2 regions of the Bacillus mojavensis genome follow, and region 2 is predicted to be linked to the other one. Evidence: a T-box and tRNA genes for the amino acid it is inferred to sense, from the RefSeq annotation. Region 2 holds a T-box; the other holds one or more tRNA genes.

Region 1 (3,379 bases), 360 kb from region 2:
AGGGGCGCCTCTTCAGCCACTTGAGTACTTCTCCATATGGCTCCACAGGCAGGATTCGAACCTGCGACCGATCGGTTAACAGCCGATAGCTCTACCACTGAGCTACTGTGGAATGTAAATGTCATGGTATGGTGGGCCTGAATGGACTCGAACCATCGACCTCACGCTTATCAGGCGTGCGCTCTAACCAGCTGAGCTACAGGCCCATGACGATATAGAAATGGAGCGGGTGATGGGAATCGAACCCACGACATCAGCTTGGAAGGCTGAGGTTTTACCACTAAACTACACCCGCGATTTTATTTGGGGCGATTGATGGGAATCGAACCCACGAATGCCAGAGCCACAATCTGGTGCGTTAACCACTTCGCCACAACCGCCAAAATATATATTTGTAAATGGTGGCTCGGGACGGAATCGAACCGCCGACACACGGATTTTCAGTCCGTTGCTCTACCAACTGAGCTACCGAGCCTTATGATTTAAATGGCGGTCCGGACGGGACTCGAACCCGCGACCTCCTGCGTGACAGGCAGGCATTCTAACCAACTGAACTACCGGACCATTTTGATTTTAATTGGTTGCACCCTTCGGGCGCTCCTTATTTAAAAGGATATATTTTTTGGTTGCGGGGGCAGGATTTGAACCTGCGACCTTCGGGTTATGAGCCCGACGAGCTACCGAACTGCTCCACCCCGCGATGATAAAATGTAAGGATATATATGGCGGAGGAAGAGGGATTCGAACCCCCGCGGGCTTTGACACCCCTGTCGGTTTTCAAGACCGATCCCTTCAGCCAGACTTGGGTATTCCTCCGTATTGTGGTGGACCTTGTAGGACTCGAACCTACGACCGGACGGTTATGAGCCGTCTGCTCTAACCAACTGAGCTAAAGGTCCTTTGGTAGCGGCGGAGGGGATCGAACCCCCGACCTCACGGGTATGAACCGTACGCTCTAGCCAGCTGAGCTACACCGCCAAATCATATATTGAAACCAAGTGGAGCCTAGCGGGATCGAACCGCTGACCTCCTGCGTGCAAAGCAGGCGCTCTCCCAGCTGAGCTAAGGCCCCAAGAATGGTCGGGAAGACAGGATTCGAACCTGCGACCCCATGGTCCCAAACCATGTGCTCTACCAAGCTGAGCTACTTCCCGATTTCATGTAAATCATGGCGCGCCCGAGAGGAGTCGAACCCCTAACCTTTTGATCCGTAGTCAAACGCTCTATCCAATTGAGCTACGGGCGCAAATGATAATGCCGAGGGCCGGACTTGAACCGGCACGGTAGTCACCTACCGCAGGATTTTAAGTCCTGTGTGTCTGCCAATTCCACCACCCCGGCGTGGATGGTATAGTTGGAGCGGAAGACGGGATTCGAACCCGCGACCCCCACCTTGGCAAGGTGGTGTTCTACCACTGAACTACTTCCGCAGAAATGGTGCGGATGAAGGGACTTGAACCCCCACGTCTGTAAAGACACTAGAGCCTGATTCTAGCGCGTCTGCCAATTCCGCCACATCCGCAACATATAAATGGTGAGCCATGAAGGACTCGAACCTTCGACCCTCTGATTAAAAGTCAGATGCTCTACCAACTGAGCTAATGGCTCTTCTTACAAGAGACTTGAATATTATATCATATAAAAGTGGTGCCGGCAAGAGGACTTGAACCCCCAACCTACTGATTACAAGTCAGTTGCTCTACCAATTGAGCTACACCGGCTCATATGTAAACATATTATGTATAGTAAATATGGTGGAGGATGACGGGCTCGAACCGCCGACCCTCTGCTTGTAAGGCAGATGCTCTCCCAGCTGAGCTAATCCTCCATAATTGCACTAACGTGCAATTGCTTGGCGGCGTCCTACTCTCACAGGGGGAAACCCCCGACTACCATCGGCGCTGAAGAGCTTAACTTCCGTGTTCGGCATGGGAACGGGTGTGACCTCTTCGCTATCGCCACCAAACAATTGAGAGTGTTCTCTCAAAACTAGATAACAGGTGTGACATCATTAGAAATTGGGTTAAGTCCTCGATCGATTAGTATCTGTCAGCTCCATGTGTCGCCACACTTCCACCTCAGACCTATCAACCTGATCATCTTTCAGGGATCTTACTTCCTTGCGGAATGGGAAATCTCATCTTGAGGGGGGCTTCATGCTTAGATGCTTTCAGCACTTATCCCGTCCGCACATAGCTACCCAGCGATGCCCTTGGCAGAACAACTGGTACACCAGCGGTGCGTCCATCCCGGTCCTCTCGTACTAAGGACAGCTCCTCTCAAATTTCCTGCGCCCGCGACGGATAGGGACCGAACTGTCTCACGACGTTCTGAACCCAGCTCGCGTACCGCTTTAATGGGCGAACAGCCCAACCCTTGGGACCGACTACAGCCCCAGGATGCGATGAGCCGACATCGAGGTGCCAAACCTCCCCGTCGATGTGGACTCTTGGGGGAGATAAGCCTGTTATCCCCGGGGTAGCTTTTATCCGTTGAGCGATGGCCCTTCCATGCGGAACCACCGGATCACTAAGCCCGACTTTCGTCCCTGCTCGACTTGTAGGTCTCGCAGTCAAGCTCCCTTGTGCCTTTACACTCTGCGAATGATTTCCAACCATTCTGAGGGAACCTTTGGGCGCCTCCGTTACCTTTTAGGAGGCGACCGCCCCAGTCAAACTGCCCACCTGACACTGTCTCCCCGCCCGATAAGGGCGGCGGGTTAGAAGGTCAATACAGCCAGGGTAGTATCCCACCGATGCCTCCACCGAATCTGGCGCTCCGGTTTCCAAGGCTCCTACCTATCCTGTACAAGCTGTACCAACATTCAATATCAGGCTGCAGTAAAGCTCCACGGGGTCTTTCCGTCCTGTCGCGGGTAACCTGCATCTTCACAGGTACTATAATTTCACCGAGTCTCTCGTTGAGACAGTGCCCAGATCGTTGCGCCTTTCGTGCGGGTCGGAACTTACCCGACAAGGAATTTCGCTACCTTAGGACCGTTATAGTTACGGCCGCCGTTTACTGGGGCTTCAATTCGCACCTTCGCTTACGCTAAGCGCTCCTCTTAACCTTCCAGCACCGGGCAGGCGTCAGCCCCTATACTTCGCCTTACGGCTTCGCAGAGACCTGTGTTTTTGCTAAACAGTCGCCTGGGCCTATTCACTGCGGCTCTCTCGGGCTTGCACCCTAACAGAGCACCCCTTCTCCCGAAGTTACGGGGTCATTTTGCCGAGTTCCTTAACGAGAGTTCTCTCGATCACCTTAGGATTCTCTCCTCGCCTACCTGTGTCGGTTTGCGGTACGGGCACCTCTCACCTCGCTAGAGGCTTTTCTTGGCAGTGTGGAATCAGGAACTTCGCTACTAAATTTCGCTCGCCAT
Region 2 (3,379 bases):
CCCTGCTCATCACGGATTAAACCATGGATTAAAACATCTTTAAACGGACGTTCTCCAGTAAATTCAATTCCTTGGAAAATCATGCGTGACACCCAGAAGAAAATGATGTCGTAGCCTGTAACAAGAACGTCAGTCGGATAATAGCGTTTAAAATCTTCAGCTGTCAGATCAGGCCAGCCCATAGTGGAGAACGGCCAGAGCGCAGAACTGAACCAAGTATCCAGCACGTCTGTATCCTGCTCCCAATTTTCGCTGTCATCTGGCGCTTCAAGACCGACATATAGCTCGCCGGTTTCTTTATGATACCAGGCAGGAATGCGGTGGCCCCACCATAATTGACGGGAAATACACCAGTCGCGGATATTTTCCATCCAATGCAAATACGTTTTTTCGAAGCGGTCAGGGACAAAGTTGACTTTTTCTTCTTTCTCTTGCAATTCTATTGCTGCATCAGCAAGCGGCTGCATGCGCACAAACCATTGGGTAGAAAGGTAAGGTTCAACAACTGCTCCGCTTCGTTCACTATGCCCGACAGAGTGCAGATGGTCCTCGATTTTGAAGAGAACGCCTGCCTCCTGTAAATCTTTAACGAGCTTTTTGCGGCATTCGAAGCGATCCATGCCTTGATATTGCAGCGCATTTTCATTCATCGTGCCGTCTTCATTCATGACAAGAATGCGCTCTAAGTTATGGCGGTTGCCAAGCTCGAAGTCGTTCGGATCATGGGCAGGCGTAATTTTCACTGCACCTGAACCAAACTCCATATCAACGTAGTCATCGCCGACAATCGGTATTTCACGATTTGTGATAGGCAGAATAACCGTTTTCCCGATCAGGTGCTTGTAGCGCTCATCCTCAGGGTGTACCGCAACGGCTGAATCACCAAGCATCGTTTCTGGACGTGTCGTCGCGATTTCAATTGAACCTGATCCGTCAGCAAGCGGATAGCTCATGTGATAGAATGCGCCTTGAACGTCCTTGTAAATGACCTCAATGTCGGATAAAGCTGTTTTTGTTGCAGGGTCCCAGTTTATAATGTATTCGCCTCTGTAGATCAAGCCTTTTTCATATAGTTTAACGAATACTTCGCGAACCGCTCGGTTTAAGCCTTCATCAAGCGTAAAGCGCTCACGGGAATAATCAAGGCCAAGTCCTAATTTCGCCCACTGGCTGCGAATGAAGTCAGCATATTCTTCCTTCCACTTCCATGTTTCTTCAAGGAATTTCTCACGGCCTAAATCGTAGCGGCTTGTGCCTTCTTCACGAAGTTTCGCTTCAACTTTAGCCTGTGTCGCGATACCGGCGTGGTCCATACCCGGAAGCCACAGCACATCATAGCCCTGCATGCGTTTCATTCTTGTTACAATGTCTTGCAGCGTTGTATCCCACGCGTGGCCAAGGTGAAGTCTTCCTGTTACATTTGGCGGCGGAATAACAACAGAGTACGGCTCTTTTGTCTGGTCACTGCCCGCTTCAAAAAACTTACCTTTTAGCCAAAAATCATATCGGTCTTTTTCAACCGCAGCCGGATCGTATTTTGTCGGCATTGTTTGTTCATTCGTTTCCATCATAACCCTCCAGCATGTGTAAAATGGCTGAGAACGAAAAAAGAGCCCTTCATCCTTGGGAAAAGGACGAAAAGCTCTTTCGCGGTACCACCTTTTTTCATGAACCTTGTCAGTTCATGCGCTTCAACGGATAACGGGGGTCTCCCGAATTTCTCTACTCTTCTTTCAAGAAATTGTGCTCCCGGGCGACCTTCCAATCAAACAACATAAGAAGCCTTTCAGCAAGCGGCTTCTCTCTCTGCATGCGTCTTTCTTGTACTCTTCCCGTTCTAAGCAGGTGTATCTATCAGCTCATTATATTCTTTATTTATGTTCTTTATTATAGTAAAAGTGTTTTTGATTCGTCAATCATCTTTTCCAAAAATACTGCTTCTTATACAAGATGGGCAGGCACCTATTGACCAAGTATACATATGATGCTTGTAAATGCGTAGAGGAGGATGCACCGTGAAGAAACGTTTCAGCTCTTATTCCCTGCCGCCGTGGGTCAGGCAAATTCGGCTTGTATCCGCGCAAGTGATTATTCCGATAACGATTTTCCAGGGTATCAGAACCATTTTCTTTCCGACAACCTTTGATGTCTTGCTGCTCGCACTATTGATTTTTTTAGCCTGTGCGCTTCATTTGGAATGGATATAAACAAACAAGTCCGCGCCAATTAAGACGTGGACTCGTTTTCCGCCTGAAATTTTTTCTCTTGTTCAATTTGATGAATTTTCATCACAAACGGCTCTATATTTTTCATTTGCCAGTATGCCTTTAATAAGTGTGTACATTCATCTTTTTCACGGCGCCTTTTCCCGGTCTGATAGCGGTTCAGCACTTTGTACACCGCTGCCGGATAAGCCATGTAACTGAGAAAAAGACTGATTTCAGCCTCATGCAGAGGAAATGCTTTCGTATATGCATAAAACCAATCGACACACTCAGGACAAGCTTTTGGAAAACCGCTGAACATTCGTGTATAAAAGCCGAGCAAGTCGTTTTGCGGCGGCCCCACAGACGCTCTCTCAAAATTCGTAAAATATCCGGTTCCTGCATCATTGTACAGAAAATGGTGAATAGACAGGCTGCCATGGTTAATGACAACCCTTGAGGTGCCTTTTTCTTTTGCCGCTTCATACCAGTCCTTAATCCGCTCAAGCGCAAAGTTTACAGCGGAAATGGTTTCTGAAAAATAGGTTACAGCCTGCAGTTCAAAGGGAGAAAGGTACCATTCTTTCTCCGCTCTGTCTACAAACTGTTCATAAATGATCTTTTCATTTTCCCACTTTTTTCTCGTTTGTTCATAGTGGCGTTCAATGTCTTCACGCCTGACCTTGATTTCTTGCGCAGTTCTTTCGTGGAGGCGGGCTGTTTCTCTAAATAGATAGCCATGTTTCTGATCCCGCTCTTCCTCTTGGTCAAATTGGAGCCAAGGCATTAAGTAATAGGAGTCTCCCGTTTGTACGCCCCCGGAGAAAAACTCCCCCCCATTTGTTCTGTAAATAGGAACAAAAGAATGAAAGCCTTTTTCCTCAATTGCCACCATTTGATCTGTAAAATGTCTGCCGCGAACCGATTTCATTTTTTTCAGCGCAAATACCCCATAATCTGAATACACTTTCCACACACGAGGACTGACTGGCTCAATAAATTGAGCCGTCAGTCCGTATTCCTGAAGAACCGATTGGACATCTTCCATTCCATTCACCACATTTTCCGATCGCTTACGGCTTACGCATGGCTGCTTTTGTATTGAGGGATATAAAGAATTTGCCCTGCTTTCAATTCATCATCCAGCGCCAAAGAATTCATCCTGATCAGCTGCT

What was found. A T-box is a leader RNA that pairs with one kind of tRNA and senses whether it is charged. The one in region 2 lies ahead of valS (valine--tRNA ligase), so its partner is inferred to be a tRNA-Val.
Region 1: it has a tRNA-Val gene. The T-box ahead of valS (valine--tRNA ligase) is inferred to sense a tRNA for this amino acid. The anticodon was not compared.

The regions. Positions count from the first base shown of each region.
Region 1 is NZ_CP051464.1:2,957,869-2,961,247, forward strand. It holds tRNA gene HC660_RS15475 (tRNA-Ser) at 1-34, opposite strand, end outside; tRNA gene HC660_RS15480 (tRNA-Asn) at 38-112, opposite strand; tRNA gene HC660_RS15485 (tRNA-Ile) at 130-206, opposite strand; tRNA gene HC660_RS15490 (tRNA-Gly) at 222-295, opposite strand; tRNA gene HC660_RS15495 (tRNA-His) at 305-380, opposite strand; tRNA gene HC660_RS15500 (tRNA-Phe) at 400-475, opposite strand; tRNA gene HC660_RS15505 (tRNA-Asp) at 488-564, opposite strand; tRNA gene HC660_RS15510 (tRNA-Met) at 624-700, opposite strand; tRNA gene HC660_RS15515 (tRNA-Ser) at 724-816, opposite strand; tRNA gene HC660_RS15520 (tRNA-Ile) at 823-899, opposite strand; tRNA gene HC660_RS15525 (tRNA-Met) at 902-978, opposite strand; tRNA gene HC660_RS15530 (tRNA-Ala) at 1,000-1,072, opposite strand; tRNA gene HC660_RS15535 (tRNA-Pro) at 1,078-1,154, opposite strand; tRNA gene HC660_RS15540 (tRNA-Arg) at 1,170-1,246, opposite strand; tRNA gene HC660_RS15545 (tRNA-Leu) at 1,256-1,341, opposite strand; tRNA gene HC660_RS15550 (tRNA-Gly) at 1,356-1,430, opposite strand; tRNA gene HC660_RS15555 (tRNA-Leu) at 1,436-1,522, opposite strand; tRNA gene HC660_RS15560 (tRNA-Lys) at 1,533-1,608, opposite strand; tRNA gene HC660_RS15565 (tRNA-Thr) at 1,646-1,721, opposite strand; tRNA gene HC660_RS15570 (tRNA-Val) at 1,753-1,828, opposite strand; rRNA gene rrf (5S ribosomal RNA) at 1,851-1,966, opposite strand; rRNA gene HC660_RS15580 (23S ribosomal RNA) at 2,020-3,379, opposite strand, start outside.
Region 2 is NZ_CP051464.1:2,601,128-2,604,506, forward strand. It holds gene valS (valine--tRNA ligase) at 1-1,568, opposite strand, end outside; T-box leader at 1,628-1,849, opposite strand; gene HC660_RS13660 (YszA family small membrane protein) at 2,016-2,207, shown strand; gene cotN (spore coat protein CotN) at 2,227-3,252, opposite strand; gene HC660_RS13670 (LysM peptidoglycan-binding domain-containing protein) at 3,285-3,379, opposite strand, start outside.